DNA from 4 places in the Thauera sinica genome. Region 4 is predicted to be linked to each of the others. Evidence: predicted binding sites of a transcription regulator. Region 4 holds the regulator's gene; each other region holds the start of a gene.
The links. Region 4 encodes FNR, which switches genes on or off when oxygen is low (the NO sensors DNR and NnrR bind a similar motif). Its sites were predicted from a motif close to TTGANCTAGNTCAA; they were not measured.
Positions count from the first base shown of each region.

Region 1: napF (ferredoxin-type protein NapF) is a predicted target of FNR. The motif match lies at 5,258-5,271, and genes of this name have one in related genera.
Region 2: paaN (phenylacetic acid degradation protein PaaN) is a predicted target of FNR. The motif match lies at 1,250-1,263, and genes of this name have one in related genera.
Region 3: nirJ (heme d1 biosynthesis radical SAM protein NirJ) is a predicted target of FNR. The motif match lies at 3,374-3,387, and genes of this name have one in related genera.

Region 1 covers NZ_CP023439.1:4,334,526-4,341,732, reverse strand. The annotation lists gene CCZ27_RS19100 (DUF3460 family protein) at 1-121, shown strand, start outside; gene CCZ27_RS19095 (exonuclease domain-containing protein) at 242-1,684, shown strand; gene CCZ27_RS19090 (Crp/Fnr family transcriptional regulator) at 1,730-2,422, opposite strand; gene CCZ27_RS19085 (histidine kinase) at 2,613-4,526, shown strand; gene narL (two-component system response regulator NarL) at 4,523-5,167, shown strand; gene napF (ferredoxin-type protein NapF) at 5,343-5,864, shown strand; gene CCZ27_RS19070 (chaperone NapD) at 5,861-6,115, shown strand; gene napA (nitrate reductase catalytic subunit NapA) at 6,117-7,207, shown strand, end outside.
Region 2 covers NZ_CP023439.1:4,093,876-4,101,082, forward strand. The annotation lists gene paaX (phenylacetic acid degradation operon negative regulatory protein PaaX) at 1-716, opposite strand, end outside; gene paaN (phenylacetic acid degradation protein PaaN) at 1,310-2,977, shown strand; gene paaG (2-(1,2-epoxy-1,2-dihydrophenyl)acetyl-CoA isomerase PaaG) at 2,988-3,785, shown strand; gene paaH (3-hydroxyacyl-CoA dehydrogenase PaaH) at 3,782-5,353, shown strand; gene paaI (hydroxyphenylacetyl-CoA thioesterase PaaI) at 5,346-5,813, shown strand; gene paaK (phenylacetate--CoA ligase PaaK) at 5,852-7,177, shown strand; gene pcaF (3-oxoadipyl-CoA thiolase) at 7,188-7,207, shown strand, end outside.
Region 3 covers NZ_CP023439.1:1,537,094-1,544,300, forward strand. The annotation lists gene CCZ27_RS06765 (acyl-CoA reductase) at 1-70, shown strand, start outside; gene CCZ27_RS06770 (NAD-dependent epimerase/dehydratase family protein) at 90-1,073, shown strand; gene CCZ27_RS06775 (penicillin acylase family protein) at 1,070-3,259, shown strand; gene nirJ (heme d1 biosynthesis radical SAM protein NirJ) at 3,438-4,646, shown strand; gene CCZ27_RS06785 (cytochrome D1 domain-containing protein) at 4,685-6,235, shown strand; gene CCZ27_RS06790 (NnrS family protein) at 6,304-7,207, shown strand, end outside.
Region 4 covers NZ_CP023439.1:2,945,125-2,952,331, reverse strand. The annotation lists gene CCZ27_RS12740 (ABC transporter ATP-binding protein) at 1-501, opposite strand, end outside; gene CCZ27_RS12735 (LysR family transcriptional regulator) at 617-1,540, opposite strand; gene CCZ27_RS12730 (rhodanese-related sulfurtransferase) at 1,637-3,253, shown strand; gene CCZ27_RS12725 (Crp/Fnr family transcriptional regulator) at 3,313-3,993, opposite strand; gene CCZ27_RS12720 (SirB2 family protein) at 4,092-4,490, shown strand; gene fnr (fumarate/nitrate reduction transcriptional regulator Fnr) at 4,519-5,259, opposite strand; gene hemN (oxygen-independent coproporphyrinogen III oxidase) at 5,403-6,794, shown strand; gene CCZ27_RS12705 (sulfite exporter TauE/SafE family protein) at 6,887-7,207, shown strand, end outside.

The DNA of each region.
Region 1 (7,207 bases), 1.4 Mb from region 4:
CGTCGAGCAGAAGAAGGGCCGCGCGCTGTGGTGGGACAAGCCGCAATCGCTGGAAGATCAGCAGCGCTTCCAGGAAAGCCGCGTGGCGGTGAAGCCGTACTACTACGACACCAATCATTGACCGGGATGCCGCGCCGGCCGCGTCGAGGCCGGGGCGCAGACCAGCAGGACGGGCGCGTGGACGGGGGAATCCCTGCCACGCGCTTTCGTTCGTCCCCGGCCCCGAGGCGCGGCTGAAGCGATGAGCCTGTCCTCCGGCTTGCCTGCCCGGCTCGCCTTCATCGACGTCGAGACGACCGGTGCGCATCCGGTGCGCGACCGCGTCACCGAGATCGCCATCCTGCGCATCGAGGGCGGCGAGGTCGTCGCGCGCTGGGAGAGCCTGGTCGATCCCGGCGTGCCCATCCCGCGCATGATCCAGGACCTCGTCGGCATCACCGATGCGATGGTGTCCGGCGCGCCGCGCTTCGAGGCGCTCGCGGACACGGTGGCCGCGCTGCTGGAAGGCTGCGTGTTCGTGGCGCACAACGCGCGCTTCGACTACGGCTTCATCAAGAACGAGTTCGCCCGCGCCGGCCGTTCCTTCGACGCGCCGGTGCTGTGCACCGTCAAGCTGTCGCGCGCCCTGCATCCGGAGCATCACCGCCACGGCCTCGACGCGCTGATCGAGCGCCACGGCCTGGTGTGCGACGCCCGCCACCGCGCGATGGGCGATGCCGAGGCGCTGTTGCAGTTCGCGCGGCTGGTGAGCGGCAACTTCGCGCCCGAGACGATGGCGCGCGCCGCCGAGCGTGCGATGAAGGCCCCGGCGCGTCCGCCCGGCCTGCCCGAAGGCATGCTCGAAGCGGTGCCGGACGGGCCGGGCGTCTATCTCCTCCATGCCGAGGCCGAGCCGCCGCCCGCCGGGCGCGGCGACCGGCCGCTGTACATCGGCCGCAGCCTGAACCTGCGCGGCAAGGTCAGGGAGCACTTCGCCGCCTCCGGTGCGAAGGCGCGCGATGCCGAACTCGCCCGTCAGGTGCGGCGCGTCGACTGGATCGAGACCGCCGGCGAACTGGGGGCGCTGCTCCTCGAGGCCGAACTGCTGAAGCAACTGCGCCCGCCGGGCAACCGGCTGCCGGAGGCGGGCGACGGCGCATTCGCGCTGCGCCTGGTCGCCAACCGCAAGCGCGCGCCGATCTACGAGCAGGTGCCGATCGCCGGCACCGATCCGCAGGACTGGGAAGACCTGTGCGGCGCGTTCCGCAACCGCCGCGAGGCCGACAACCTGCTGCGCGAACTGGCCCTGCTGTACCGCCTGTGCCCGCGCCGGCTCGGGCTCGAACCGGGCACGAGCGGCGCCTGTTCGGCCCACGCGGCCAGGCGCTGCGCCGGCGTGTGCGCCGGGCGGGAATCCATGGCCGAGCACGATGCACGGCTGGCGGGCGCGCTGGCCGCGGCGCGCGTCAAGCCCTGGCCCTGGCCCGGGGCGGTGATCGTGGCGGAGCGGCACGCCGCCAGCGGCCGCGAGGCTTTCCACCTGTTCGATCTGTGGTGCCATCTGGGCAGCGCGGACCGGCGCGATGCGCTGCCGGCCCTCCATGCCGCCGCCGAGCGCCGTTTCGACCTCGACACCTGGCGGATGCTGGGCCGCTGGCTGGCGGTGCCGGCGCATCTGGCCGCGGTCGAGCCGATCACCCGCTGACCGGCGTGCCGGCACGCGGCGGCGCCTGCGGTTCCGGCGGAGACGCTACTGCGCGGCGCAGTTGCGCAACTGCGAAAGCTTGTCCAGCACCACCCGGCGGCGGCCTTCGGTGCGGATCAGGCCCTCGCGCGCGAAGCGCGACAGCACGCGGGAAAAGGTCTCGGGCGTGAGGTTGAGCTGGGCGGCGATGGTCTGCTTGTCGCTGGACAGGTGAATCTCCCAGCGCTCCGCATCCTCGGGGGCGAGCTGGGCCAGGTACTGCGCCACCCGCTGGGTGCTGTTGAGCTGCACACAGAGCTGCAGGTGGGCCATCAGTTCATAGGCCGCGGCGGCCAGCCGCATGGTGATGGCCTGCGCGAAGGCCGCGGTCTCGGCCATCGCATGGCGGAAAGCGGCCACCGGCACGACCAGCAGGCGGGTCTGGCGCTGGGCCTGGACGGTGGCCATGTAGTGGCGGCCGAGCAGCGCCGCTTCCTCACCGTAGAGGTCGCCGGCGCCGACCAGCCGCAGCAGCTTCTCGTTGCCGGAGGGGGACAGCAGGACGCACCGTACCTCGCCGTCCAGAACGATATGGATGCTGGTGGCGACGTCCTGCGCCTGTGCGAGAATCTCGCCGCGCTCCGCGCGTATCAGCTTGGAACCCGAGAGCAGCCGGTGCAGCGCACCGTCGGCCAGCAGATCGAAGGGCGGGATGCGCCGCAACTGCGGGATGGACGGCGCCGGGATTTCGTAATGCATGCTTCGTCACTCCTTGACGATGACGCACAGGGCGTGGCGATGGTGTGAAGTCTAGATGTGATGAAGTCCATATCCAATGCGCTGCCGCGGCGCATTCGAGGCATGCCGTACCTCCAAGGAGGTATTCGGGGGCGGATGCATGTCGCATGGCGCGGCGCTCCGGCGTGCGGGGTTCGACAGGAGGAAGGCCATGGGGCTGATGCTGCCGCGCTGGCTCGTGCGGCATTCGATCCTGCTGGTGGTGGCGCTGGCGCTGATCGCCCTGGCGCTGATCGGCCTGGCCGGCATGAGCGCGTCGGTCATGGTCGCCGAAGGCATGCGCGGCAGTGCGAGCGCCATCAACGTCGCCGGCAGCCTGCGGCGCCTCACCCACCGGGTGGCCGGACTGGTCGCCACCGACGCGCTGGGCGGCGGCCTGTCCGGCGAGCGCGTGCACGGGGCGATCGACGATTTCGAACGCGGCCTTGCCCATCCGGCATTGCAGCGGGCCGTGCAGCGCAACCCCGGCGGCCTGTTCGCCGCCACCTACCGCGGCATCGATGTCACCTGGCACACCAGCCTGAGGCCGCGCCTCGAGGCGACGATGGGCGAGAAGGCGCCGATGGCGCAGGAGAACGTCGAGAAACTGCTCGTGGAGGTCGATCTCTTCGTCGGGCAGCTCGACACGCTGGTGACCGTGCTCGAGCAGGACACGGAGGCCCGCATCGCCGACCTCAAGCAGATTCTCGCCGCCGCCATCGCCGCCATCCTGGTCGTCATCGCGCTGGCCCTGCTGATGCTGCATCGTTCGGTGCATCGCCCGCTGGTGGATCTGCTGCGGGCGGCGCAGGGGATCGCGCGCGGCAATTTCTCCGCCCGCGTGACGCACGTCGGCTACGACGAACTCGGCCGCGTCGGGGCCACCTTCAACCTGATGGCCAACGAGATGTCGCGCCAGTACCAGACGCTGGAACAGCGCGTGGCCGACAAGACGGCCGCGCTGCAGCGCTCGAACCGCTCGCTGGAACTGCTCTATCACGCCATCGCGCGCCTCTACCAGACGCCGACCGCACCCGAAGCCTACGAGGCGACGCTGCGCGACATCGAGCAGATCGCCGGCCTGGCGAGCAGCTTCGTGTGCATCGAACCGCGGCACGACGGGCCCGCCACGGTGATCGCCTCCACGCTGGGCGCCTGTCCCGAACGCCTGGCCCTGGGCGATGCCGCCTGCGGCGCGTGCCGCGCGTCGGCGCACCCGCTGCGCATCGATCCGCCGGCGCGCGAGGCCGAACTGCTGCGCATCCCGCTGCGCGACCGCGAATACCACTACGGCATGCTGCGGCTCACCCTGCCCGCGGGGGCACGCCTCGAGGACTGGCAGTTCCAGCTCGTCGAGGCGCTCACCCGCCACATCGGCATGGCGCTCGGCGCCGCCCGGCGCGGCGAGCAGGAGCGCCTGCTCGCGCTGCAGGAGGAGCGCTCGGTGATCGCGCGCGAACTGCACGACTCGCTGGCGCAGGCCCTGTCGTACATGAAGATCCAGGTCAGCCTGCTGCAGCCGCTGCTCGGCGACCCCGCACGCGCGGCCGAGGCCGCGGCGGTGCTGGCGGACCTGCGCGAGGGCATCGGCGCGGCCTACCGCCAGTTGCGTGAGCTGCTGGTGTCCTTCCGCCTCGAACTGTCGGGCGACTTCCCGACCCTGCTGCGCGAGGCGGTGCAGGAGCACGCGGCCCGCGGCGGCGTGCAGGTCGAACTGAGCACCCGGCTCGCCGACTGCGGGCTGAGTCCGAACCAGGAAGTCCATGTGCTGCAGATCGTGCGCGAAGCGCTGTCCAACATGGTGCGCCACGCCAATGCACGGCGGGCGTCCGTGAGCCTGTCGTGTGGCCCCGGCGGCGAGGTCGGCGTCGTCATCGAGGACGACGGCGTGGGTCTGGGCGGATCGCCTGCCGATCCGTGGCAGCATCACGGCCTCGCCATCATGCGCGAACGCGCGCGCGGCCTCGGCGGCACGCTCGAGATCAGCCCGCGGCCTGGCGGCGGCACGCGGGTCGGCCTGCGCTTCATCGCCAGCCACCACGCGCCGGCACCCCTTCCCCCCGCCCTGGAGAACCCGCTTCGATGAGCGAGCAGCAACGCGTCCTGATCGTCGACGACCACCCCCTGTTCCGCAAGGGACTGGCGCAGATGCTGCAGACGATCCCCGCTTTCCGCCTGGTCGGCGAGGCGGCCGGCGGCGCGGCAGGACTGGTGCTGGCGCGCGAACTCCAGCCCGACCTGATGCTGCTCGACCTCAACATGCGCGACATGGGCGGCATCGAGGTGCTGCGCAGCCTGCGCGCGGCGCAGTCGGACGCCTGCGTGGTCGTGATCACCGTGTCCGACCGCGCCGCCGACCTCGTCGCGGCGCTGCAGGCCGGTGCGGACGGCTATCTGCTGAAGGACATGGAGCCCGAGGCGATGATGGCCGCGCTGCGCGACGCCGCGGCCGGGCGCATCGTCGTGTCGGAGCAGCTCACCCACCTGCTCGCCGCCGCCCTGCGCGGCGACAACCGGCCGCACACCGCGGCGGCGGCCGGACTCACCGAGCAGGAAGTGCGCATCCTCGAGAAGATCGCCGCCGGCTTGTCGAACAAGCTCATCGGGCGCGAACTCGACATCGCCGAAGGCACGGTGAAGGTCCACGTCAAGCACATCCTGCGCAAGCTCGAGCTGCGCTCGCGGGTCGAGGCCGCGGTGTGGGCGGTGGAGCACCTGCGCCGCTGAGCGCCGCACGGGCGGGCTCCGGCCCGCCATCCCCGGCTGCGAGGGCAGGCGTTTTCCCGTTGTGAAAAAACCCCTTCCGCGGGTGCAGGCTTGATGCGAATCAATGGCCCGGTTCGCGTCATGGCCTTTAATGCGAACGATCAGTTGCCGGGAAGAGCCTGTGGAAGCCGCCTCGATGTCGCGCCGTGGTTTTCTGCGCGGACGCGTGAATGCCGCTGCCGCCACCGCCCAGCGTCCGCCGTGGGCGCGGGACGAGGCCGATTTCGTCGCCCACTGCACGCGCTGCGCTGCCTGCATCGACCACTGTCCGACGCAGATCCTGGTGCGCGCCGACGGCGGCTATCCCGCCGTCGACTTCGCCGGCGGTGAATGCACCTTCTGCGGCGAGTGCGTCAGCCGCTGCGAACCCCGCGCGCTGTACCGCGAGCAGGCCGAGGATCCCCCCTGGACGCTGCGCGTGCGCATCGGCCAAGCCTGCCTGGCGGCGCAGGGCGTCGAGTGCCGGGTCTGCGGCGAAGCCTGTCCGGCCGCCGCCATCCGCTTTCGCCCGCGCCTGGGCGGGGTGGCGCTGCCCGTGCTCGAGACCGATGCCTGCAACGGCTGCGGCGCCTGCTCCGGGCCCTGTCCGGTGCGGGCGATCGAGCTGCGGTCCATGGATGCAGATGCGATGAACGCCCCCACGGAGGTCAAGCAATGAAGGTCGCAAGTCTGGTCGTGCGGGCGATGCCCGCCGATTTCCCCGAAGTGCAGGCAAGCCTGCGCGGCATCCCGGGCGTCGAGATGCACGGTGCGTCGGCCGAGACCGGCAGGATCGTCGTCACCGTCGAAGACGGCGAGGGCTGGTCGGTCGCCGATTCCATCCTGGCAGTGAACATGGCGCCGAAAGTCCACGGCGTGACGCTCGCCTACGAATACACCGACGAAGGTCTCGAACATCTGGAGGCATGAAATGACCATGGATCGACGCGAATTCATCAAGACCAACGCGATTGCGGCCGCGGCGGCCAGCGCCGGCATCGGCATCCCGGTGGTCGCGGAAGCGCAGACCAGGAGCCCGGACGGGACCCGGATCCGCTGGGACAAGGCGGCCTGCCGCTTCTGCGGCACCGGCTGTTCGGTGCTGGTCGGCGTGCAGAACGGCCGCGTGGTGGCGACGCAGGGCGACCCGGATTCGCCCGTCAATCGCGGCCTGAACTGCATCAAGGGCTACTTCCTGTCCAAGATCATGTACGGCGAGGACCGGCTCACCAAGCCGCTGCTGCGCATGAAGAACGGCAAGTACGACAAGAACGGCGAGTTCACGCCCATCACCTGGAACCAGGCGTTCGACATCATGGCCGAGAAGTGGAAGGCCGCGATGAAGGCCAACGGGCCGGATTCGATCGCGATGTTCGGCTCCGGCCAATGGACGATCTGGGAAGGCTACGCCGCCTCCAAGCTCTACAAGGCGGGTTTCCGCACCAACAACATCGACCCCAACGCGCGCCACTGCATGGCCTCCGCGGTGGCGGGCTTCATGCGTACCTTCGGCATCGACGAGCCGATGGGCTGCTACGACGATATCGAGAACACCGACACCTTCGTGCTGTGGGGTTCCAACATGGCCGAGATGCACCCCATCCTGTGGAGCCGCATCACCGACCGCCGCCTGTCCAAGGACGGCACCGAAGTGCATGTGCTGTCGACCTTCGAGCACCGTTCGTACGAACTGGCCGACAACCCGATGATCTTCGTGCCGCAGACCGACCTGGCGATCCTCAACTACATCTGCAACCACATCATCCAGACCAAGCGGGTGAACACCGCCTTCGTCAATCGCAACGTCAAGTTCAAGGTGGGCGAGACGGACATCGGCTTCGGCCTGCGTCCGAACCATCCGCTCGAGGCCAAGGCCGCGAGCAACGGCTACCCGGACGCCGAGGGCAAGCCCAAGGGCGACACCGGCGCGGCCAGGGACATCGGCTTCGACGAGTTCGCCAGGTTCGTGTCCACCTACACGGCCGAGCATGTCTCCAGGCTGTCCGGCGTGCCGGTGGACAG
Region 2 (7,207 bases), 1.1 Mb from region 4:
TGGATCAGCAGCGTGCGCACGAGGAAGGCGCTCTCGTCGTCCACGTCGCCCGCGCTGTCGCGCAGTTGCTGCAGGATGGGCTGGTAGCGCCCGACGAAGTCGGCGTACATGCCGGCGAGGCGCTCGAGGTTCCAGGCGCGGCGGACCATTTCGGCATCGCTCGCCGCGGTGCCCAGCGTCGCGTCGGCGGCCAGCAGCGGCTTGAGCCGCGGCAGGACGTCGGCCAGCCCCTCGGCGACCAGCGCATCGAACGCCGCGATCAGCTCCGCGCTGGGATGGACGAAGCAGTCCGCGCCCAGCGCACCGAATCCCTGCCAGAACAGGGCCTGGCGCAGCCGCTCCCGCTCCCTGCCGCCCAGTTCGCCGACGACGACGATCAGGCGCCACCGGCGGTCCCATTGCGGCGTGCTGGAGGCGTAGATGTGGCGGGAGGCATCCTCGAACCGCTGCTGGCCCGATGGCGTCAGCAGGTAGTCGGTGCGGCGGCCGACGGGCTCGCTGCCCAGCCATTCGTCCTTGGCGAGGCGGAACACCGACGTGCGGACGAGCCGCTCGTTCAGGCCCAGCGGGCCGAGCAGCCGGATGAGGCTGCCGAGCCAGATGCGGCTGCCGCGCGGCACGACCGCGTCGCCGAAGACCGAGATGATCAGCGAGCCCGCCTGCACGCGGTCGAGCTGGCGGAACTCGTCGAGACGTTTGTGGATGGGAGTGGACACCGGATTTGCGAACGGGACTTGACTTGCGGTGAGCGAGTCTATCGATTCGCCGGTGTGCCGGATAGCGTCGGCGCTGCGTCGGACGGCGGAATGGGCGGTCGACATGGTGGTGGATGGACGGGTTCTGCAGGCGTAAAAAGAAAGCTGGATGGCCGCCGCTTTCCGGCGGCCTGCCGACCGGGAAGGAGGGACACGAAGCATGTTCACCGGGACGATGCCGGAACGGCCCGGACCATCCCGCCCCCGGGCGGCGGCATCGCTCCAGCCGAACGGCCGGGAGACGCCGGACCCGCGCCAACGGCTCTGGCGGAACGGCCATTTAATGATACACAAACATATAAATATTTCTAGTTTTTGGTATCGAAATACACCCGAATCAGAAGTAAGCAAGACGCCATGAAAAATGACGATCGGCAAAAAATGGCGGCCCATACTCTTTCAATTTTATGTTTTTAAAAGTTTTTCTTTTCTGGTAACCGATTCCTCATTACAGAAATACGCCCCATGGCGGCCAACAGATTGGATACCATGCATTGACATCCATCAAATCCATTCGTATCGTTTACACCCATAACCCCAACGGAGAGAGACGAATGACTCATCCCCTGTTCGAAAAACACCGCGCCACCCTCGAGAGCGCCCTTAACGCCATCTCCACGCGCGGATATTGGTCTCCCTTCCCCGAGATGCCGAGCCCCAGGCTGTATGGCGAGACGGCGCCGGAGGAAGGCAAGCGGGCCTTCGAGGCCCATCTCGGCAAGCACTTCGAACTGGGTCAGCCGGGCCAGACCGGCTGGCACGGGGGTGAAGCCTCTCCCTACGGCGTGGCGCTGGACGTCGGCTATCCGGTGTGCGAGCCGGACGCGCTGATCGCCGCCGGCCTCGAGGCCATGAAGGGCTGGCAGGCGATGGGCACCGACGGCCGCACCGGCATCTGCCTGGAGATCCTGGAGCGGCTGAACAGGCAGAGCTTCGAGATCGCGCATGCGGTCATGATGACCACCGGACAGGGCTGGATGATGGCCTTCCAGGCCGGCGGCCCGCACGCGCAGGACCGCGGCCTCGAGGCCGTCGCCTACGCCTGGCGCGAGCAGGGCTTCGTGCCGGCCGAGGCGGCGTGGGAAAAGCCGCAGGGCAAGAACCCGCCGCTGGCCATGAAGAAGCACTTCCAGATCGTCGGCCGCGGCATCGGCCTGGTGATCGGCTGCGGCACCTTCCCGACCTGGAACACCTATCCGGGCCTGTTCGCGGCGCTGTCCACCGGCAACGCGGTGATCGTCAAGCCGCACAGCAACGCCATCCTGCCGGCGGCCATCACCGTGCGCACGATCCGCGCGGTGCTCGCCGAGAACGGCATCGACCCCGACCTGGTGAGCCTGTGCGTGGCCGCCAAGCGCGCCACCACCCAGGCGCTCGCCACCCACCCGGCGGTGAAGTCGATCGACTTCACCGGCGGCAACGTGTTCGGCCAGTGGCTGATCGACAACTGCCGCCAGGCCCAGGTCTATGCCGAGCTGGCCGGCGTCAACAACATCGTCATCGACTCCACCGACGCCTACAAGGCGATGCTGGGCAACCTCGCCTTCACGCTGTCGCTGTATTCCGGCCAGATGTGCACCACCTCGCAGGCCATCTTCGTGCCGGCCGGCGGCATCGAGACCGACGACGGCCACAAGAGCTACGACGAGTTCTGCGCCGATCTGGCCAAGGCCATCGAGCGCTTCCTGTCCAAGCCCGAGGTGGCGCATGCCGTGCTGGGCGCGATCCAGTCCGCCGACACCGCCGAGCGCATCGGCGTGGCCGACAGCGGCGCGCTGGGCAAGGTCGTACTGGCCTCCACCGCCCTCGAGAACCCCGAGTTCCCCGGCGCCAAGGTGCGCACGCCGGTGCTGCTGGCCTGCGACGCGGCCGACGAAAAAGCCTACATGGAAGAGCGCTTCGGCCCCATCAGCTTCATCGTCAAGGTGGCCGACACCGCCGCGGCGATCGCGCTGTCCGAGCGCGTGGTCGGCACCCACGGCGCGCTGACCGTCGGCGTGTATTCGACGAAGCAGGACGTGATCGACGCCATGACCGAGGCCACCTGGCGCAGCAAGGTCGCGCTGTCCATCAACCTCACCGGCGGCGTGTTCGTGAACCAGTCCGCGGCCTTCTCCGACTACCACGGCACCGGCGGCAACCCGGCGGCCAACGCCTCGTATGCGGATTCGGCCTTCGTCGCCAACCGCTTCCGCGTCGTCCAGCGCCGCTACCACGTCTGAGGAGCGGACCATGGAATACAGGAACATCCTCTTTTCGGTGGATGCGGGCATCGCCCGGCTGACGCTGAACCGCCCGGACAAGCTCAACAGCTTCACCGGCGAGATGCACGCCGAACTGCGCGACGCGCTCGATGCCGTCCAGGCCGACAAGTCGGTGCGCGTGCTGGTGCTGACCGGCGCCGGCCGCGCCTTCTGCGCCGGCCAGGACCTGGCCGACCCCGACATGGCGACGCAGCCCGGCGGCCGCATGCCGGACATCGGCAACATCGTCGAGAAGAACTACAAGCCGCTGGTGCTGCGCCTGCAGAACCTGCGCGTGCCCACCATCGCGGCGGTCAACGGCATCGCCGCCGGCGCCGGCGCCAGCGTGGCGCTGGCCTGCGACCTGGTGCTGGCCGCCCGCTCCGCCTCCTTCCTGCAGGCTTTCAGCAAGATCGGCCTGGTTCCGGACACCGGCGGCACCTGGTTCCTGCCGCAGCGCGTCGGCATGGCCCGCGCGCTGGGGCTGGCCATGCTGGCCGACAAGCTGCCCGCCGACAAGGCCGCCGACTGGGGCCTGATCTGGGCCGCCTACGACGACGCCGAGTTCGCTGCCAGGGTGGATGCGACGGCCGCGCAGCTCGCCGCCATGCCGACCAAGGCGCTGGTGCGCACCCGCCAGGCCATGCATGCCGCGCCGGGCCACACCCTGGAGCAACAGCTTTCCTTCGAAGGCGGCTTCATGCGCGAGCTGGGCTGGAGCCCGGACTACGCCGAGGGCGTCGCCGCCTTCATGGAAAAGCGCGCGCCGAAGTTCACCGGGGAATGAGCGTGACGCATACCGTGACGAATCCCCAGACCGCCACGCCTCCCGCCGCCGCGCTCGACGCCTCGGCCATCGTCGCGGTGGTCGGCACCGGTGCCATGGGCGCCGGCATCGCCCAGGTGGCCGCCGCCGCCGGCCACGTCGTCAAGCTGCTGGACAACCGGCCCGGCGCCGCCGCCAAGGCGATCGACGGCATCCGCGGCCAGTTCGGCAAGCTCGCCGACAAGGGCAGGATGAGCGCCGACGCCGCCCGCGCGGCCGGCGAGCGCCTGATCGCCGTGGAGCGCTTGACCGACCTCGCCGACGCCGCGCTGGTCGTCGAGGCCATCGTCGAGAGCCTGGAAGCCAAGCAGACGCTGTACCGCGACCTGGAAGGCATCGTCGGCGACGGCTGCCTGTTCGGCACCAACACCTCGTCGATCTCGGTGACCTCCATCGGCTCGGCGCTCCGGCGCCCCGGGCGCCTGGCCGGCCTGCACTTCTTCAACCCCGCGCCGCTGATGGCGCTGGTCGAGATCGTGTCCGGCCTGGCCACCGACGAGGCGGTGGCCGACACGCTGTTCGCCACCGCCGCCGCGTGGGGCAAGACGCCGGTGCATGCGCGCTCGACGCCAGGCTTCATCGTCAACCGCGTGGCCCGGCCCTACTACGCCGAGGCGCTGCGCGTCCTCAACGAAGGCGGCGGCGACTGCGCCACGCTGGACGCGATCATGCGCGACGCCGGCGGCTTTCGCATGGGGCCGTTCGAGCTGATGGACATGATCGGCCACGACGTGAACTTCGCCGTGACCCGCTCGGTGTGGAACGCCTTCTACAACGATCCGCGCTTCACCCCCTCGCTGATCCAGCAGGAACTGGTCGATGCGGGCTTTCACGGCCGCAAGAGCGGACGTGGCTTCTACGCCTACGGCGAAGGCGCCGAGCGGCCGGAGCCGAAGATCGCCGTCGCGCAGAACGCGCCCGAAGCGATCGTGCTGCACGGCCATTCCGCCGCGGCGCATGCGCTCGCCGACCGCCTGCACGAGCGCGGCATCGCCTACGCCTGGGGCGAGGCCGCCGACGGCCGCATCGCCGAGGCGGGCGGCGCGGTGGTCTTCGTCACCGACGGCCGCACCGCCACCCAGCGCGCGGCCGACACCGGCATCGCCAACGTGGTGCTGATCGACCTCGCGCTCGACTACGCCACCGCCACCCGCATCGCGGTGGGCGCGGCGATCAACTGCTGGGCGCCGGCGGTGGGCGCGGCCATCGGCCTGCTGCAGGCCGCGGGCTTCGCGGTGTGCCGCCTCGGCGACACACCGGGCCTGGCGGTGATGCGCACCGTCGCCATGCTCGCCAACGAGGCCGCCGACGCGGTGCACCAGGGCGTGTGCGACGCGGCCGGCGCCGACTCGGCGATGCGCCTGGGCGTCAATTACCCGCGCGGGCCGCTGGCCTGGGCCGACAACGTCGGCCTGCCGGCGATCTGCACCGTCCTCTCCAACCTCGCCCGGTTCTACGGTGAAGACCGTTACCGGGTGTCGCCGCTGATCCAGCAGCGCGTCTTTGCCGGAAAGAAGATCCATGACTGACAAGCACATCACCCCCGAAGAAGCCCAGGCGCTGGCCGAGGCCGTCGCCGACGCGATGTGGTCGCGCGACCGCGCCGCCCAGGCGCTCGGCATGCGCATCGACAGCGTCGGCCCCGGCCGCGCCACGCTGAGCATGCCGGTGCGCGGCGACATGGTGAATGGCCACCACATCTGCCACGGCGGCCTCATCTTCACGCTCGCCGACACCGCCTTCGCCTACGCCTGCAACGCCTACAACCGCAACACCGTCGCCTCGGGCTGCAACATCGACTTCGTCGCACCCGGCAAGGAAGGCGACACGCTGCAGGCGGAGGCCGTCGAGCGCTCGCTGTCGGGCCGCACCGGCGTGTATGACATCACCGTGCGCGACGGCGCCGGCAAGACCGTCGCCCTGTTCCGGGGCAAAAGCTATCGCATCGCCGGCGAGGTGATCGCCGGCCTCGCCGCGGAACAGGCCTGACCGGCAATCAAAACAGAGAGAGGAAAGAGGAGAAGACCATGCCCGTGAAGAGCCCCCAGCCCGGCGATCTCGAGCCGATCGAAACCGCCAGCCGCGACGAGATTTCGGCCCTCCAGTTGCGGCGCCTGCAGTGGTCGGTGCGCCACACCTACGACAACGTCGAGCCCTACCGCAAGCGCTGCCAGGAAAAGGGCGTGCATCCGGACGACCTGAAATCGCTGGAAGACCTCGCCAGCTTCCCCTTCATGACGAAGACGGACCTGCGCGACAACTACCCCTTCGGCCTCTTCGCCGTGCCGCGCGGCAAGATCCTGCGCCTGCACGCCTCGAGCGGCACCACCGGCAAGCCGGTGGTGGTCGGCTACACCAGGAACGACCTCGACAACTGGGCCGACGTCGTCGCGCGCTCGCTGCGCGCCGCCGGCGTGCGCGCCGGCGACATGGTGCACAATTCCTACGGCTACGGCATGTTCACCGGCGGCCTGGGCGCCCACTACGGCATCGAGCGCGCCGGCTGCACCACGGTGCCGATGTCCGGCGGCCAGACCGAGAAGCAGGTCCAGCAGATCATGGACTTCCGCCCCGACGCGATCATGGTCACGCCGTCGTACTCGCTGGTGATCGCCGAGGAGTTCGAGCGCCTGAACATCAAGCCCGAAGAGATCTCGCTGAAGGTCGGCATCTTCGGCGCCGAGCCGTGGGGCGAGGGCATGCGCGCCGAGATCGAGCGCAAGCTGGGCATCGACGCCATCGACATCTACGGCCTCACCGAGGTGATGGGCCCGGGCGTGGCCAGCGAATGCATCGAGACCAAGGACGGCCCGGTGATCTGGGAAGACCATTTCTACCCCGAGATCATCGACCCCGACACCGGCGAGGTGCTGCCCGACGGCGAGGAAGGCGAACTGGTGTTCACCTCGCTGACCAAGGAAGCCTTCCCCGTCATCCGCTACCGCACGCGCGACCTCACCCGCCTGCTGCCGCCCACCGCGCGCGCCTTCCGCCGCATCGGCAAGATCACCGGCCGCTCGGACGACATGCTGATCGTGCGCGGCGTGAACGTGTTCCCGACCCAGATCGAGGAGCAGATCCTGCGCGACAAGCGCCTGTCGGGCAACTACCAGATCGTGCTGACGCGGGACGGCCACCTCGACAACGTCGAGATCCGCTGCGAAGTGCAGCGCGAACTGTCGGGCAAGCTCAGCCGCAACGAGACCGAATCGATCGCCCGCGAGCTGCAGCACCACATCAAGACCATCATCGGCATCAGCACCAGGGTGAACGTGATGGAGTTCGAAAGCATCCCGCGCACGCTGACCGGCAAGGCCCGCCGCGTCATCGACCAGCGCCCGAAGCAACTGTGAGGAGCCGGCGATGACCCAAGCCTACATCTG
Region 3 (7,207 bases), 1.4 Mb from region 4:
GACCGCGCCCCACGATGGGCATTGGGAATTGGCCCAATGGGTCAGTTTCGTGAGTTGTGACACGCAATGATCACTATGCGGTACGCAGCATGAAGATATTTCTCACTGGCGCGAATGGCTTCATCGGCCGGCATCTGACGCAGCATCTGGCGGCGGCTGGGCATGAAATCATTACCTTGGTCCGCCCCGGCGTCGCTGTCGATATACCGGGGTCGGCGCGGCTGGTTCGCGGCGACCTGGCTGGGGTGGAAAGCTGGCAGGACGAACTCGCAGCCTGCGATGCCCTCATTCACCTTGCAGCACGCTATCGCATCGGCAATGTAGACCGGGCCGAGATGGCCGCCTCCAACATCGAAGGCACGCGGCGCGTTCTGCACGCTGCTTGGAGGGGAGGCGTAGGGCGTATCGTGCACGTCAGCAGTACCGCAGCCTTGGGCGAAACTTTCGGGCGGTTGGGTGACGAATCGCAGCGCCATAATGGCCGCTTCCGTTCTTTTTACGAGCAGACCAAGCACGTTGCACACGGCTTGGCCGAGGTGCTCAAGGGAAGAGGCGTTCCGCTCATGATTGCCATTCCCGGCGGAGTATTTGGGTCGGGCGACGGTAGCGATTTGGCGCAGGCCCTTGGGCAGTTCGTGCAAGGCCGGCTGCCCGCCCAGGTCGCGAGCGGGAGCCGCTTTCAGTTGTGCTCCGTTGAAGCCCTGTGCGATGGCCTCAGGCGGGTGGTCGAGCAGGGCGTATGTGGGCGGGATTATCTATTGACCGGACAGACGGTCGGGATGGAGCAACTGATCACTCGGGCCGCCCAGATTTGCCACCTGCCGACACCCCGGACGGTCACCCCCGAGCAGCTACGCTGGCCAGCCCGGCTCTGTGACGCCCTGCGCCCGCTCGGCCTGCGCCTGCCGCTGTCGAGGGAAACCTTGCGGGTCATGGACGGTAGCACCTACCTATACAGCAGTGCCCGAGCCGAGGCTGAACTGGGCTGGCCATGGCAGCAGGTTTGCGATGAATTCGACTCCCGCTTCGACGCCTATGTGCGCAGCCTTCGCACCGCCGGAAATCGGGTATGACGGGCGGCATCCTGTTGAAAAGCGGCTATGGAGCCGCCCGCGTCGATCTTTCCCACCCACAGTTGGCAGTTGTCGATGGTGACAGCCATCTAGCCGTCTACTACGCGCAAGGCTATGCCAGTGCCCGGTTGCGCCTCTGGCAACTGGATCTCACCCGGCGGCTGGCGAGCGGCCGGCTGGGAGAAGTGTTGGGCCGGACTGCGCTGTCGACGGACCGCTTCCAGCGTAGCCTCGATCTCACTGCATTGGCCGAACGGGCGGCTGACGACCCGGATGGCGCCGCCGAACGTGAGCACTTGCAAGCCTACGTGGATGGCATCAACCAGGGTCTGGCCGAAACCAGGCTGTTGCCGCCGGAATTCCTGGCGCTGGGCTACCGGCCACAGCCCTTCCGCCTGATTGATGCGTATCTGGTTGCGCAGCTCAAATATTTCATCAATTCCGCGTGGCAGTTTGAGCTTTATCACACGCTCGTGACTTCCGCCCTCGGAACACGCCGGTCCGCCCGCTTGTTTTCCAGTATCGACGAGGCCGGCGCGACCTATCCCTCCTTGCCGACAGCATTGACCATCGAGTTTGCAGGCGCGCTCGAGGAACTGCTGCTTTCGGCCAAGGCCGGGCTGGAGCGGCTGGGGCTGGAGTCACCGGACATCGGCTCGAATGTCTTCGCCGTGCGCGGGCGGCGAACTCGCAGCGGTTTTCCGCTGCTTGCCAACGATCCGCACATGGGGCTTGTCAATCCCGGCTTCAATCTGATCTTCCACCTGCGCTCGGCCGAGGGGCTCGATGCCTTCGGTTCCAACTTCCCGGGTGCGCCGGGAATCGTCGTCGGTCGCAACCCGGACATTGCCTGGGGTATGACCGGCGTCATGATGGACAATCAAGACCTTTTCTGGGGCGAGGTCGACCTGCCTCGCCGACGCGTCAAGACGAGCCAGGGCTGGCAGGCGCTGACACACCGGGAGAGCGACATCGGGTTGCGTGGCGGCAAGAGCCAGCGTCACGATACCTACGGTTTCGCGGGCGGACAATTACTGACTGAACGAGGGGGCATCGGACTATTTCTGCGCTGGCCGGCGCTCGACCAGGGATTGGGGTCCGTCAGCCTGCACGCGCTGAATCGCGCCCGCAACTGGGATGAATTCCGTGTCGCAATGGCCCGGTTACAGAACTCACCGGGCCTTGCCGCCTACGCCGACGGACAGGACAACATCGGTACCCAGATCTACGGCCTGCTTCCGATCCGGGCCGCCGGGCGTGAAGCGGCGGGCAGTCTCGTCTTGCCGCTCGAAGATGTGCGCTGGGCGTGGCAGGGGTATGTTCCATTCGACGATCTGCCCCGGCAATTCAATCCGGCAGAAGATGCGGTGATGTACGCCAACCAATATTCACCCGAATTCGCCGCCTCTCCTTATCTCTCCAACCGTTGGCATCCGCCGTCACGGGCGCGTCGCATCCGGACTTTGCTGGATGCGACACCTCGCCTTGACGCGGCCGCCTTCAGCGCGATTCAGGATGATCGCGTCGACGTCTGCGCCGAGGTTTGGCTGCCTCGGTTGTGGGCCGCGCTGGAGGATTCCGACCGCGCCGCTTCGCCCCTGGCCGGCTGGCGCGGGGATACACGGCAGACGGAACCGGCACTGCTGTTCGAACGCTGGGTCGAAACCCTGTGTGTCAACCTGTTGGCCAGCGCACTGCCATTGCCGCTGGCGACCCGCTATCTCGACCTGTGGCCGGCACATCGCTGGAATCTACTGGCGATCCTGTTCGAGCCGGATGCCGACTGGCCTCGGACCGAAACACTGGAGCACCTCATTCGCCAGGCTTTCCGGGCCGCACAGGCCGCCGATTCAAGCGCTCCGAGCGTCGATTACCGCCACACCTTGCGCCGATATCCTCTGCTGCGTCGGTTGTTGTCTGCGTCCCATCCATTCGAGGGCGGTTCCCGTGAGACGGTTTCGGCCTTGCGGCGCAATTGCGATTTCCTGACGGCTGGGCAAGGGGGTGAGGGAGGGAGCGCCTATAGTTTCGGCACCAGCTTCAAGATGGTCTTCGATCTTGCTCCGGGTGCGGACAACCTCTTTCTCTCCAACATGCCCAACAGCGGGAACCCGTTCGGTTTCTTCTTGAAACGTCACCTGCACCGCTGGCGCTCAGGACGGCGTTACGTTTTCCGCTTTCCGTAGCTGCTTGCTCTATGCCGGCGGCCGTACTCGCGCTCGGTGCGGTGTGGTGGCCGCCGGCGCTGCAGGGGATGCGCGCGATCCACCGCTGGCGGGCGGCGCGTCGTGCCGGTGCCCTTGACCGGCATCATTTTCTTGCCTGATGCGCTCGGTTGTAATCGGCGCATACAGGAGAAGCCCCATGTTCCGCATCTCGCACTTCATCCGCGAACTCGACCATCCCACGCCCGCCGGACCGCGCCGCAATCCGCCCGGCCCGGTGGTGATCTGGAACCTGATCCGGCGCTGCAACCTGACCTGCGAGCACTGCTACTCGATCTCGGCGGACAAGGATTTCCCCGGCGAGCTGGATACCGCCGAGGTGTTCAAGGTGATGGACGACCTTAAGGCCGCCCGCGTGCCGGTGCTGATCCTGTCCGGCGGCGAGCCGCTGCTGCGGCCGGACATCTTCGACATCGCCCGCCGCGCGAAGGGCATGGGCTTCTACGTGGCGCTGTCGTCCAACGGCACGCTGATCGACGAGGGCAACATCGACGCGATCGACGGCATCGGCTTCGACTACGTCGGCGTCAGCCTGGACGGCATCGGCGCCACCCACGACCATTTCCGCCGCAAGCAGGGCGCGTTCGACGCCTCGCTGGCCGGCATCCGGCTGTGCCTGGCGCGCGGCATCAAGGTGGGCGTGCGCTATACGATGACCGAGGGCAATGCCCACGATCTGCGGGGCCTGCTGAAGCTGGTGGAGGACGAAGGCATCGACAAGTTCTACTTCTCGCACCTGAACTATGCCGGGCGCGGCAACAAGCACCGCGCCGGCGATGCGCGCCACCGCACCACGCGCGAGGCGATGGAACTGCTGTTCGAGACCTGCCTGGACCTGCACCGGCGCGGCATCGACAAGGATTTCGTCACCGGCAACAACGACGCCGACGGCGTGTTCCTGCTGCACTGGGTGCGCCGGCGCTTTCCCGACCGCGTGGCGCACGTCGAGGCCAAGCTGCGGCAGTGGGGCGGCAACGCCAGCGGGGTGAACGTGGCCAACATCGACAACCTCGGCGTGGTGCATCCCGACACGATGTGGTGGCACGTGCCGCTGGGCAACGTGCGCCAGCGCGCCTTCGGCGAGATCTGGAACGATCTCTCCGACCCGCTGCTCGCCGGGCTGAAGCAGCATCCGCGCCGGCTGGAGGGGCGCTGCGGCGCCTGCCGCCACATCGACATCTGCAACGGCAGCTCGAGGGTGCGCGCCGGCCAGGTCACGGGCAATCCGTGGGCGGAAGACCCGGCCTGTTACCTGAGCGACGACGAGATCGGCGTCACCCCGGCCGACTACGGCCGCGAGCGGGTGGTGACGACGCCCTGGGTCCGGCTGCAGAAGGTGGACGCATGAAGCCCTTCGTCCGTGTGATCGTGCTGTGGGTGCTGGCGATGGTCGCGATCTTCGCCGTGCAGGCGTTCGCCGCCGAGGGCGGCGCGCGCGCCGATGCGGCGGCGCTCTACCTGCAGCACTGCGCGAGCTGCCATTCCCCCGACCGGCTCGGCGGCATGGGGCCGGCGCTGCTGCCGGACAACCTGGCGCGGCTGCGCAAGGCCGAGGCCGTGCAGGTGATCGGGGGCGGGCGCGCGGCGACGCAGATGCCGGCCTTCGGCGGGCAGCTTTCCAGGGACGAGATCGCGGCGCTCGCCGAACTGATCTACACGCCGGTGGTGCCCGCGCCGGCATGGACCGAGGCGGACATCCGCGCCTCGCGCATCCAGCACGTAGACCCGAAGACGCTGGGCGACAAGCCGGTGTTCGCCGCCGATCCGCTCAATCTCTTCCTGGTGGTGGAGGCGGGCGACCACCACGTCAGCGTGCTCGACGGCGACCGGCTGGAGCCCATCTTCCGCTTCCAGTCGCGCTACGCGCTGCACGGCGGGCCGAAGTTCGCCGGCGGCGGGCGCTACGTGTTCTTCGGTTCGCGCGACGGCTGGGTCACCAAGTTCGACATGTGGAACCTGAAGGTGGTGGCCGAGATCCGCGCCGGCATCAACACCCGCAACGTCGCCGTGTCGCCCGACGGCAAGCACGTGGCGGTGGCGAACTACCTGCCGAACACGCTGGTGCTGCTCGACGGCGACCTCAACCTGGTGAAGTCGATCGAGGCGCTCGACCGCGACGGCAAGCGCAGTTCGCGCGTGTCCGCGGTGTACGACGCCACGCCGCGCCAGTCCTTCATCGCCGCGCTGAAGGACGTGCCCGAGGTGTGGGAGATCAGCTACACGAAGGCGGTCGAGGACATTCCCGTCGGCTTCGTCCACGACTTCAAGCAGCGCGAGGGCAGCTTCATCCCCGGCTACCTGAACCCGCGCCGCACGGTCCTCGACGAGGTGCTGGACGACTTCTTCTTCACCCCGGACTATTCCGAACTGATGGGCGCCTCGCGCGAGGGCGTGGGCCAGGTGGTGAACCTGGACGTGCGCAAGAAGGTGGCGAACCTGCCGCTGGACGGCATGCCGCACCTGGGTTCGGGCATCACCTGGGACTGGACCGGGCCGGACGGCAAGCCGCGCACGGTGATGGCGAGCACCAACCTGAAGTCGGGCGAAGTCACCGTGATCGACATGGCGAGCTGGGAGGTGATCCGGCGCATCCCGACGCGCGGCCCGGGCTTCTTCCTGCGCAGCCACTCCAACAGCGCCTACGCCTTCGTCGATTCGATGATGAGCAAGGACGCCAAGCACATCCTGCAGGTCATCGACAAGCGCACGCTGGAAGTGGTGAAGGAGATCGCCGGCGAGCCGGGCAAGACGCTCGCCCACATCGAATTCACCCGCGACGGCCGCTACGCGCTCGCCAGCCTGTGGGAGAACGACGGCGCGGTCATCGTCTACGACGCGCAGAGCCTGAAGGAGGTCAAGCGCCTGCCGATGAGCAAGCCCGTCGGCAAGTACAACGTGTGGAACAAGATCAGCCGCGACGAAGGCACCAGCCACTGAACGACAATGACACAGGCGGCCCGCCCGCCGGCGCGGCCGCCGTACCGATAGAGAGAGCCCGACACGCCATGGCACTGATACGACTCGACGAACCCACCTCCCACCGCATCCCGCCGGACACCTTCTCGCTGTTCGCGCTCGGCTTCCGCCCCTTCTACCTGCTCGCCGTGCTGTTCTCCGTCGTCGCCATCCCGATCTGGGCGCTGGTGTACTCCGGCGTGCTGCATACCCGGATGCCCGGCATCTGGTGGCATGCCCACGAGATGATCTTCGGCTTTGCGGCAGCGGTCATCGTCGGCTTCCTGTTCACCGCGGGCAAGACCTGGACGGGGCTGGACACGCCCACCGGCAAGCCGCTCGCCGCGCTCGCCGCGCTGTGGATCGCCGGCCGGCTGGCGATGGCCTTCGGCAGCAACACCGTCGCGGCGCTGGTCGACGTGGTCTTCCTGCCGGTCTGCGCGGCGATCTTCTTCGCCGTGCTGCTGCGCTCCAAGAGCAAGCGCAACTATTTCATCGGCGGCCTGCTGTGCGTGCTGTCGCTGGTGAACCTGACCTTCCACCTGGCGCAGCTCGGGCTCGCGGACGTGGACCCGCTCAAGACGCTGCATCTTGCGCTGAGCCTCATCGTGCTGCTCGAGACCATCATCGCCGGCCGCGTCGTGCCGATGTTCACCGCGAACGCGCTGCGCGGCGTCAAGCAGTGGCGCAACAAGGGCTTCGACTACACCGCCATCGGCTTCACCGCCGCCGCGCTGGTCCTGTGGGTGGCCGACGCCGGCCCGCTGGCCGCGATCGTCGCGGTGATCGCCGCGCTGATGCAGATCGCGCGCACCCTGGGCTGGAACCCGTGGGCCACGCGGGTGAATGCCCTGCTGTGGGTGCTGCACGTGTCGCACCTGTGGATTCCGGTCGGGCTGCTGCTGCTGGCCGCCACCCAATGGGGCCTGCTGCCACGGTCGGCCGGCATCCACG
Region 4 (7,207 bases):
TGCGTCGAGCGCGGCGAAAGGCTCGTCCAGCAGCAGCAGTTCGGGTTCGCGCACCAGCGCGCGGGCGAGCGCCACGCGTTGCGCTTCGCCGCCGGACAGCGTGGCCGGCCACGCGTCCAGCCGTTCGGTCAGGCCGACCTCGGCCAGCGCCTGCGCGGCGCGCGAGCGCGAGTCGGCGCTGCGCACGCCCAGCATGACGTTGCGCAGCACGCGCTTCCATGGCATCAGCCGGTGTTCCTGGAACACGACGGCGCGCGCCGGCGGCACCTGTACATGGCCGCTGTCGACACGGTCGAGGCCGGCGAGCAGGCGCAGCAGCGTGGTCTTGCCGCAGCCGCTGCGGCCGAGCAGCACGACGAACTCGCCGGCGGCGATGTCCAGGTCCAGCCGTTCGAACAGCGCGCGCGGCCCGAAGCGCTTGGCTACGCCGCGAAGGCTGACCGCGGCCGGCTGGTCCGGCGCGCCGCCGCCGCTCCTGAATTTGTTGATGGACGCGCTCATTGGCATCGCTCCGAAGAAGTTGGAGCGATGCTAATGAAGGCATATTAATGCCACAAACGAATTATACTTATATCGTTATATTCGTTCTTTGTATGATCTGGGTGCGCGCACACGTTTACGCGGCGGTGACGGCGTCGCGTACGTCGAACATTGCCGCCACCGTGTCGGCGAACAGTTCTATCGGGCGCTTGAGGTTGCCCGGAGCGCGATTGTGCACCAGCCACATTTCGGTAGACGGATTGAAGTCGAGCATGGGCAGCTCGCGGATGCGGCCGCGGTACTGGCTGCGTTCGAGCTGGGCGCGCGTGGCCAGGCCCAGGCCGAGGCCCTCGCTGACGAATTTCAACTGCAGTTCGGTGCCGAAGGCGTCCATGGCAATGTGCAGCGGCAGGCCCAGATCGGTGAGCGCACGCTGCAGCCGGGCGCGGAAGCCGCAGCCGTCCGGGTTGACGATCCATTTGCTGTCGCGCAGATCGGCCAGTCGGTACGGTCCCGGCTCGGTCGGCGCGCCGCCGGCGACGCCGACCACCAGCATGTCGACCGGCATCAGGTGGCGGGCGGCCAGGGTGGGCGGAAATTCGGTACCGGCCGGCAGCATGACCGCGGCGGCGTCGATGTCGCCGCGTTCCAACTGGCGGACCAGGTCGGCGCTCCAGCGCGTCCCCAGTTCGACTTCCAGTGTCGGATAGTGCAGCTTGAACGCGTCCAGCAGGCCGCTCAGCCCGATTTCCGCGACCGACTGCGTGATGCCCAGGCGCAGCGTGCCCTGCGGTGTACTTTCGGTTTCCACCAGCGCCTTCAGATTATCGACCTCGCGCAGCACCTGTTCGCACTGGGCGAACACGCGCCGGCCCAGCGCATTGGGCTTGGGCGGCTTGGTGTCGCGGTCGAGCAGTACCGTGCCCAGGCTTTCTTCCAGGCTCTGGATGCGGCGGGTGACCGCCGGCTGGGTCAGTCCGAGCGCGTCGGCGGCACGCGACAGCGACTGGTGGCGTACCGTGGCAACAAAGGAAACAAGATCGTCGATCTTTATGCTCATGGTGCGTATGGATAGCAAAAAAATGGATAAAACATATATTTAATGCGATATATCATGCGCTCCCCGCATGGTTTCCGTCCACAGGATTTTGTTCATATGACCCATTCCGTCCCGTCCCCGGCCGCGCGCCGGGACATCCCGCTGACCGGCTATGCTGCCGTGCGCGCCGCGCTGCTCGAACGCCGCGAAATCGCCTTGCTGGACGTGCGCGAGGAAGACCCCCACGCGCAGGCGCACCCGCTGTTCGCCGCCAATCTTCCGCTGGCGCGCATCGAACTGGATGCCTACGCCAAGCTGCCGCGCCGCGACGCGCCCATCGTGACGCTGGACGACGGCGAGGGCCTGGCCGAACTCGCCGCGCGGCGCCTGCGCGCGCTCGGCTACACCAACGTCGCGGTGTTCGACGGCGGCGTCGAAGGCTGGCGGGCGGCCGGCGGCGAACTGTTCCGCGACGTGAACGTGCCGAGCAAGGCGTTCGGCGAGCTGGTCGAGGCCGAGCGCCATACGCCGTCGCTGCCGGCGGAAGAAGTGCGGGCGCTGATCGACGCCGGCGCCGACGTGGTGATCGTCGATGCGCGCCGCTTCGACGAATACCAGACCATGACCATCCCCGGCTCGACCAGCGTGCCGGGCGCCGAACTGGCGCTGCGCATCGCCGAACTGGCGCCGCGGCCGGACACGCGGGTCATCGTGAACTGTGCCGGCCGCACGCGCAGCATCATCGGCACGCAGTCGCTGATCAACGCCGGCATTCCCAACCCGGTGGCAGCGCTGCGCAACGGCACGATAGGCTGGACGCTGGCCGGCTTCGAACTCGAACGCGGCGCCGGCCGGCGCTTCCCGGAGGCGGGCGAGGCGACGCGCGCGGATGCCGCGGCACGTGCGCATGCGCTGGCCGGGCGCGCCGGCGTGCGCCGCGCCACGCTGGCCGAGGTGGACCGCTGGCGCGGCCAGCAGGGCCGCACCACCTATTTCTTCGACGTGCGCACGCCGGAGGAATACGAAGCCGGACACTTGCCCGGCTTCCGTCCGGTGCCGGGCGGTCAACTGGTGCAGGAAACCGAAATGGTGGCGCCGGTGCGCGGCGCCCGCATCGTGCTGGCGGACAGCGACGGCGTGCGTGCCAACATGAGCGCTTCCTGGCTGGCGCAGATGGGCTGGGACGTGCATGTGCTGGACGGCGCCGGGGCCGGGGAATTCGTTGCGAGCGGACCGTGGGCGCCGCCGTTGCCGCAGCCGCCCGCGGCGAGCCGCATCCAGCCGGAAACGCTGGCGCGCTGGCAGGCGGCCGGCGACGACGTCGCCGTGCTCGATTTCACCACTAGCGCCAACTACCGCCGCCGGCACATTCCGGGCGCCTGGTTCGCGCTGCGTTCGCAGTTGTCGGACGCGCTGAAATCCGTGCCATCGGTGGCGCGCTACGTGCTCACCTGCGGCAGCAGTCAGCTTGCGCAGTTCGTGGTGCCGGAACTGCAGGCGCTGGTGGATGCCGAGGTCCTGCTGCTCGACGGCGGCAATGCCGCGTGGTTCGCCGCCGGCCTGCCGGAAGAGCACGGCGAGACCCGCCTGGCATCGCTGCCCATCGACCGCTACCGCCGGCCGTACGAGGGCACGGACAACACCGCCGCCGCCATGCAGGCCTACCTGGACTGGGAGTTCGGGCTGGTCGGGCAACTCGCCCGCGACGGCACGCACGGCTTCCGGGTGGTCTAGATGCAGTTCATACATCTCGCTTTTCTGGCACTTTTGCGCAGAAAATCGGGAACAGGCTTTCAGCTCTGGTAACGGGCCAGGCGGACCGGATCGTGCAGCGTGATGTGCTTGCCCTGCACGGTGATCAGGCGCGCGTCGGAGAGGTCGTGGAAGATGCGCGACAGCGTTTCGGGCGTCAGGTTGAGCCGCGAGGCGATGACCTGCTTGCTGGTGGGCAGCGCAAATTCGCAGGGCTTGTCGCCGTCGGCCTGCTGCAGCAGGTAGCCGATCACCCGCTGGACGCTGGAGCGCAGCGAATAGGTTTCGACGTCGCTCACCAGACCGTGCATGCGCACCGACATGCCTGCCAGCAGCTTGAGGGCGAACTTCGAATCCTGCTCGATCAACTCGGTGACGACGGCCTGGCCGATGTGCAGCAGTACGCTTTCGCTCAGCGCTTCGGCAAACACCGGGTACGGACGGTTCATGAACATCACCGCCTCGCCGAAGCTCTGCATCGGGCCGAGGATCTCGACCACCTTCTCGGTGCCCTGGGCGGACGAGAACGCCAGCTTCACCTGGCCGCTGACCAGAAAGTAGAAACCGTGCGGCAGGTCGCCGCGCTGGAACAGCACCTCGCCGCGTGCCAGACGGCGTTCGCGTGCAAAGCGCAGGACGCGATCGAGATCGGCATCGGACAATTCGCTGAACAGCGGGATGCGGCGCAGCAGGGTGGGGATATCGACAGGCGAGGTGGCCATCAGCATGCTCTCCGTAGTGAGAAGCAATTTTAGCGCGCTCGTGTTAGGGTCGCTTCCCCAAGTACCAGAGCCCGCGCGTTCGAGATTCAGGAGAAGGAATGTATTTCGCGATCAAGCACCTGCACGTCACCTGCGTGGTCCTGAGCGGCCTGGGCTTCCTGCTCCGCGGGACGTGGATGCTGAGCGGCAGCGGGTTGCTGCATCACCGTCTGACGCGGGTTCTGCCGCACATCGTCGACACCCTGCTGCTCGGCAGCGCCCTCGTGCTGGCAGCCATGATCGGGCAGTATCCCTTCGTCGCCGACTGGGTGACGGCCAAGGTGTTCGGGCTGATCGCCTACATCGTGCTCGGCGCGGTGGCGCTCAAGCGCGGACGCACGCTTGCGGTCAGGGGCGCCGCGTTTGCGGCGGCGACGGCGGTCTTCCTGTGGATCGTGTCGGTGGCGCTGACGAAGAATCCGCTCGGCTACCTGGCGGCGCTGGGCGGGGCCGCCTGAATCCGTGCGCGGGCCGGCAGCGCCCGCCTCAGCGGCTGCCGGACTGGTGCTGCAGCAGGCGTTTCAGCCCGGCGGCGTCCAGGATGCGGATGTGCTTCTGCTGCACGCTCACCAGGCCCTCTTCCTGGAAGCGCGAGAACGCGCGCGACACCGTCTCGAGCTTCAGCCCGAGGTAGGAGCCGATCTCGTCGCGCGTCATGCGCAGGTGGAACTCGGCCGGCGAGAAGCCGCGCGCGGTGAAGCGCTGCGACATGTTCAGCAGGAAGGCGGCCAGGCGCTCCTCGGCGCGCATCGAGCCCAGCAGCATCATCACGCCGTGATCGCGCACGATCTCGCGGCTCATCACCTTGTGGAACTGATGCTGCAAGCCTTCGACCTCGCGCGACAGCTCCTCGAGCTTGGCGTAGGGAATCACGCAGACTTCGCTGTCCTCGAGCGCGATGGCGTTGCACGAATGCGATTCGGTGCTGATGCCGTCCAGGCCGAGGATCTCGCCTGTCATCTGGAAGCCGGTGACCTGGTCGCGGCCATCCTCCAGCAGCACGTCGGTCTTGAAGGAGCCGGCGCGGATCGCGTAGATCGCTTCGAACGTGTCGCCCGCGCGGTACAGGCTGTGCTGGCGCTTGATCTTGCGCCGCGCGCCGACCAGTTCGTCGAGACGGTTCAGATCGTCCTCGGACATTCCGAACGGCAGACACAGCTCAACGAGGTTACACTGCGAGCACGACGCCTTGAGCCCATTGATCGTGATGGGAGCTGCCGCCTTCATCTGCACGAAATCTTGTTTCCCTAGTTCGGATCGCGGACGGCCGACGTCGGCCCATCCCGGGCGCCGTTGATCCACGTCAACCACAAAACGAGGGTGATCTGCCATTGTTTGGCACATCCCCGCAGTACACCCGCAGCACGACAATGACCAGCCCGAACGAACTCATATTCGATCCGCAACTGATTCGCCGCTTCGACATCAACGGCCCGCGCTACACGTCCTATCCTACCGCAGACCGTTTCGTCGAAGCCTTCAACGCCGATGCGCTGAAGGCCTGGCTGGCGAAGCGGGTGATCGGCGGGGTCAGCAAACCGCTCTCATTATACTTCCACATCCCGTTCTGTAACACGATCTGCTACTACTGCGCCTGCAACAAGATCATCACCAAGGATCATGGCCGCTCGGCGAAGTATCTGAAATATCTGGCAAAAGAGATCGCGATGCAGTCGGCCTGTCTGGAAGGTAGCCGGCAGGTCACCCAGTTGCACCTCGGCGGCGGCACGCCCACCTTCCTGTCCCACGACGAGATGCGCGAGCTGATGGCGGCGGTGCGCGAGCACTTCACGCTGGTGCCCAACGGCGAATACTCGATCGAAGTCGATCCGCGCAAGGTCGATTTCGACACGGTGAAGCTGCTCGCCGATCTCGGTTTCAACCGTATGAGCGTCGGCGTGCAGGATTTCGCCGAGGACGTGCAGAAGGCGGTCAACCGCATCCAGAGCGTCGACGAAACCAAGCTCGTCATCGATGCCGCGCGCGAGACCGGCTTCAAGTCGGTCAGCATGGATCTGATCTACGGCCTGCCCAAGCAGAACGTGATCAGCTTCAACCGCACGCTGGAGCAGGTGCTGCAGATCGCGCCCGATCGCGTGTCGCTCTACAGCTATGCGCATCTGCCGGGCCTGTTCAAGCCGCAGCGGCGCATCTTCATGAGCGACATGCCGACGCCGGACGCGAAGCTGCAACTGCTGCAGCTCGGCATCCGGCGGCTGACCGAAGCCGGCTACGTGTATATCGGCATGGACCACTTCGCCAAGCCCGGCGACGAACTCACCATCGCCCAGCGCCAGGGGCGCCTGCACCGCAATTTCCAGGGCTATTCCACCCAGGCCGAGTGCGATCTGCTGGCCTTCGGCGTATCGGCGATCGGCAAGGTGGGGCCGGTGTATTCCCAGAACGTGAAGACGCTCGACGAATACTACGACGCGCTCGACCGCGACGAACTGCCGGTGCTGCGCGGCATCGAACTCACCGCCGACGATCTCCTGCGCCGGGCGGTGATCCAGGCGCTGATGTGCCATTTCGAGCTGTCGATGCAGTCGATCGAGATCGCCCACCTGATCAACTTCCGCGAATACTTCGCCGAAGAGCTGCAGGACCTGGCCGAGATGCAGGAGGCCGGCCTGCTGAAGATCGAGGGCGACTGGATCAGCGTGCTGCCCGCCGGCCGCCTGCTGGTGCGAGGCATCGCCATGGTGTTCGACCGCTACCTGCGCGCCGACCGTGAAAGGACGCGCTATTCCCGCGTGATCTGAACGGCGCGGTGTTGCGCCGCGGCGTAGAATGGCGATCCCGTCGCTTGCGGCGTCGTCTTCCCGTGTCTTCCAGTTCTTCGCGCTGATCGCCCATGCCCGAAACCGGCTATTTCGCCGTCTTCATCATCGGCCTGCTCGGCGGCACGCATTGCGTGTCGATGTGCGGCGGCATCGTCGGCGCGCTCACCGCGCAGGTGCAGGCGCCGGGCGGCAGGCCGCAGTGGCCCATGCACCTGGCCTACAACCTGGGCCGCATCACGACCTATACGGCGATCGGCGGTGTCGTCGGCGCCCTCGGTTCGGTCGGCATGCTGTACGACGGCATGCTGCCCGTGCAGATGGCGCTCTACGTGCTGGCCAACCTGATGCTGGTCGCGCTGGGCCTCTACCTCACCGGCTTCACCCGCCTGCTG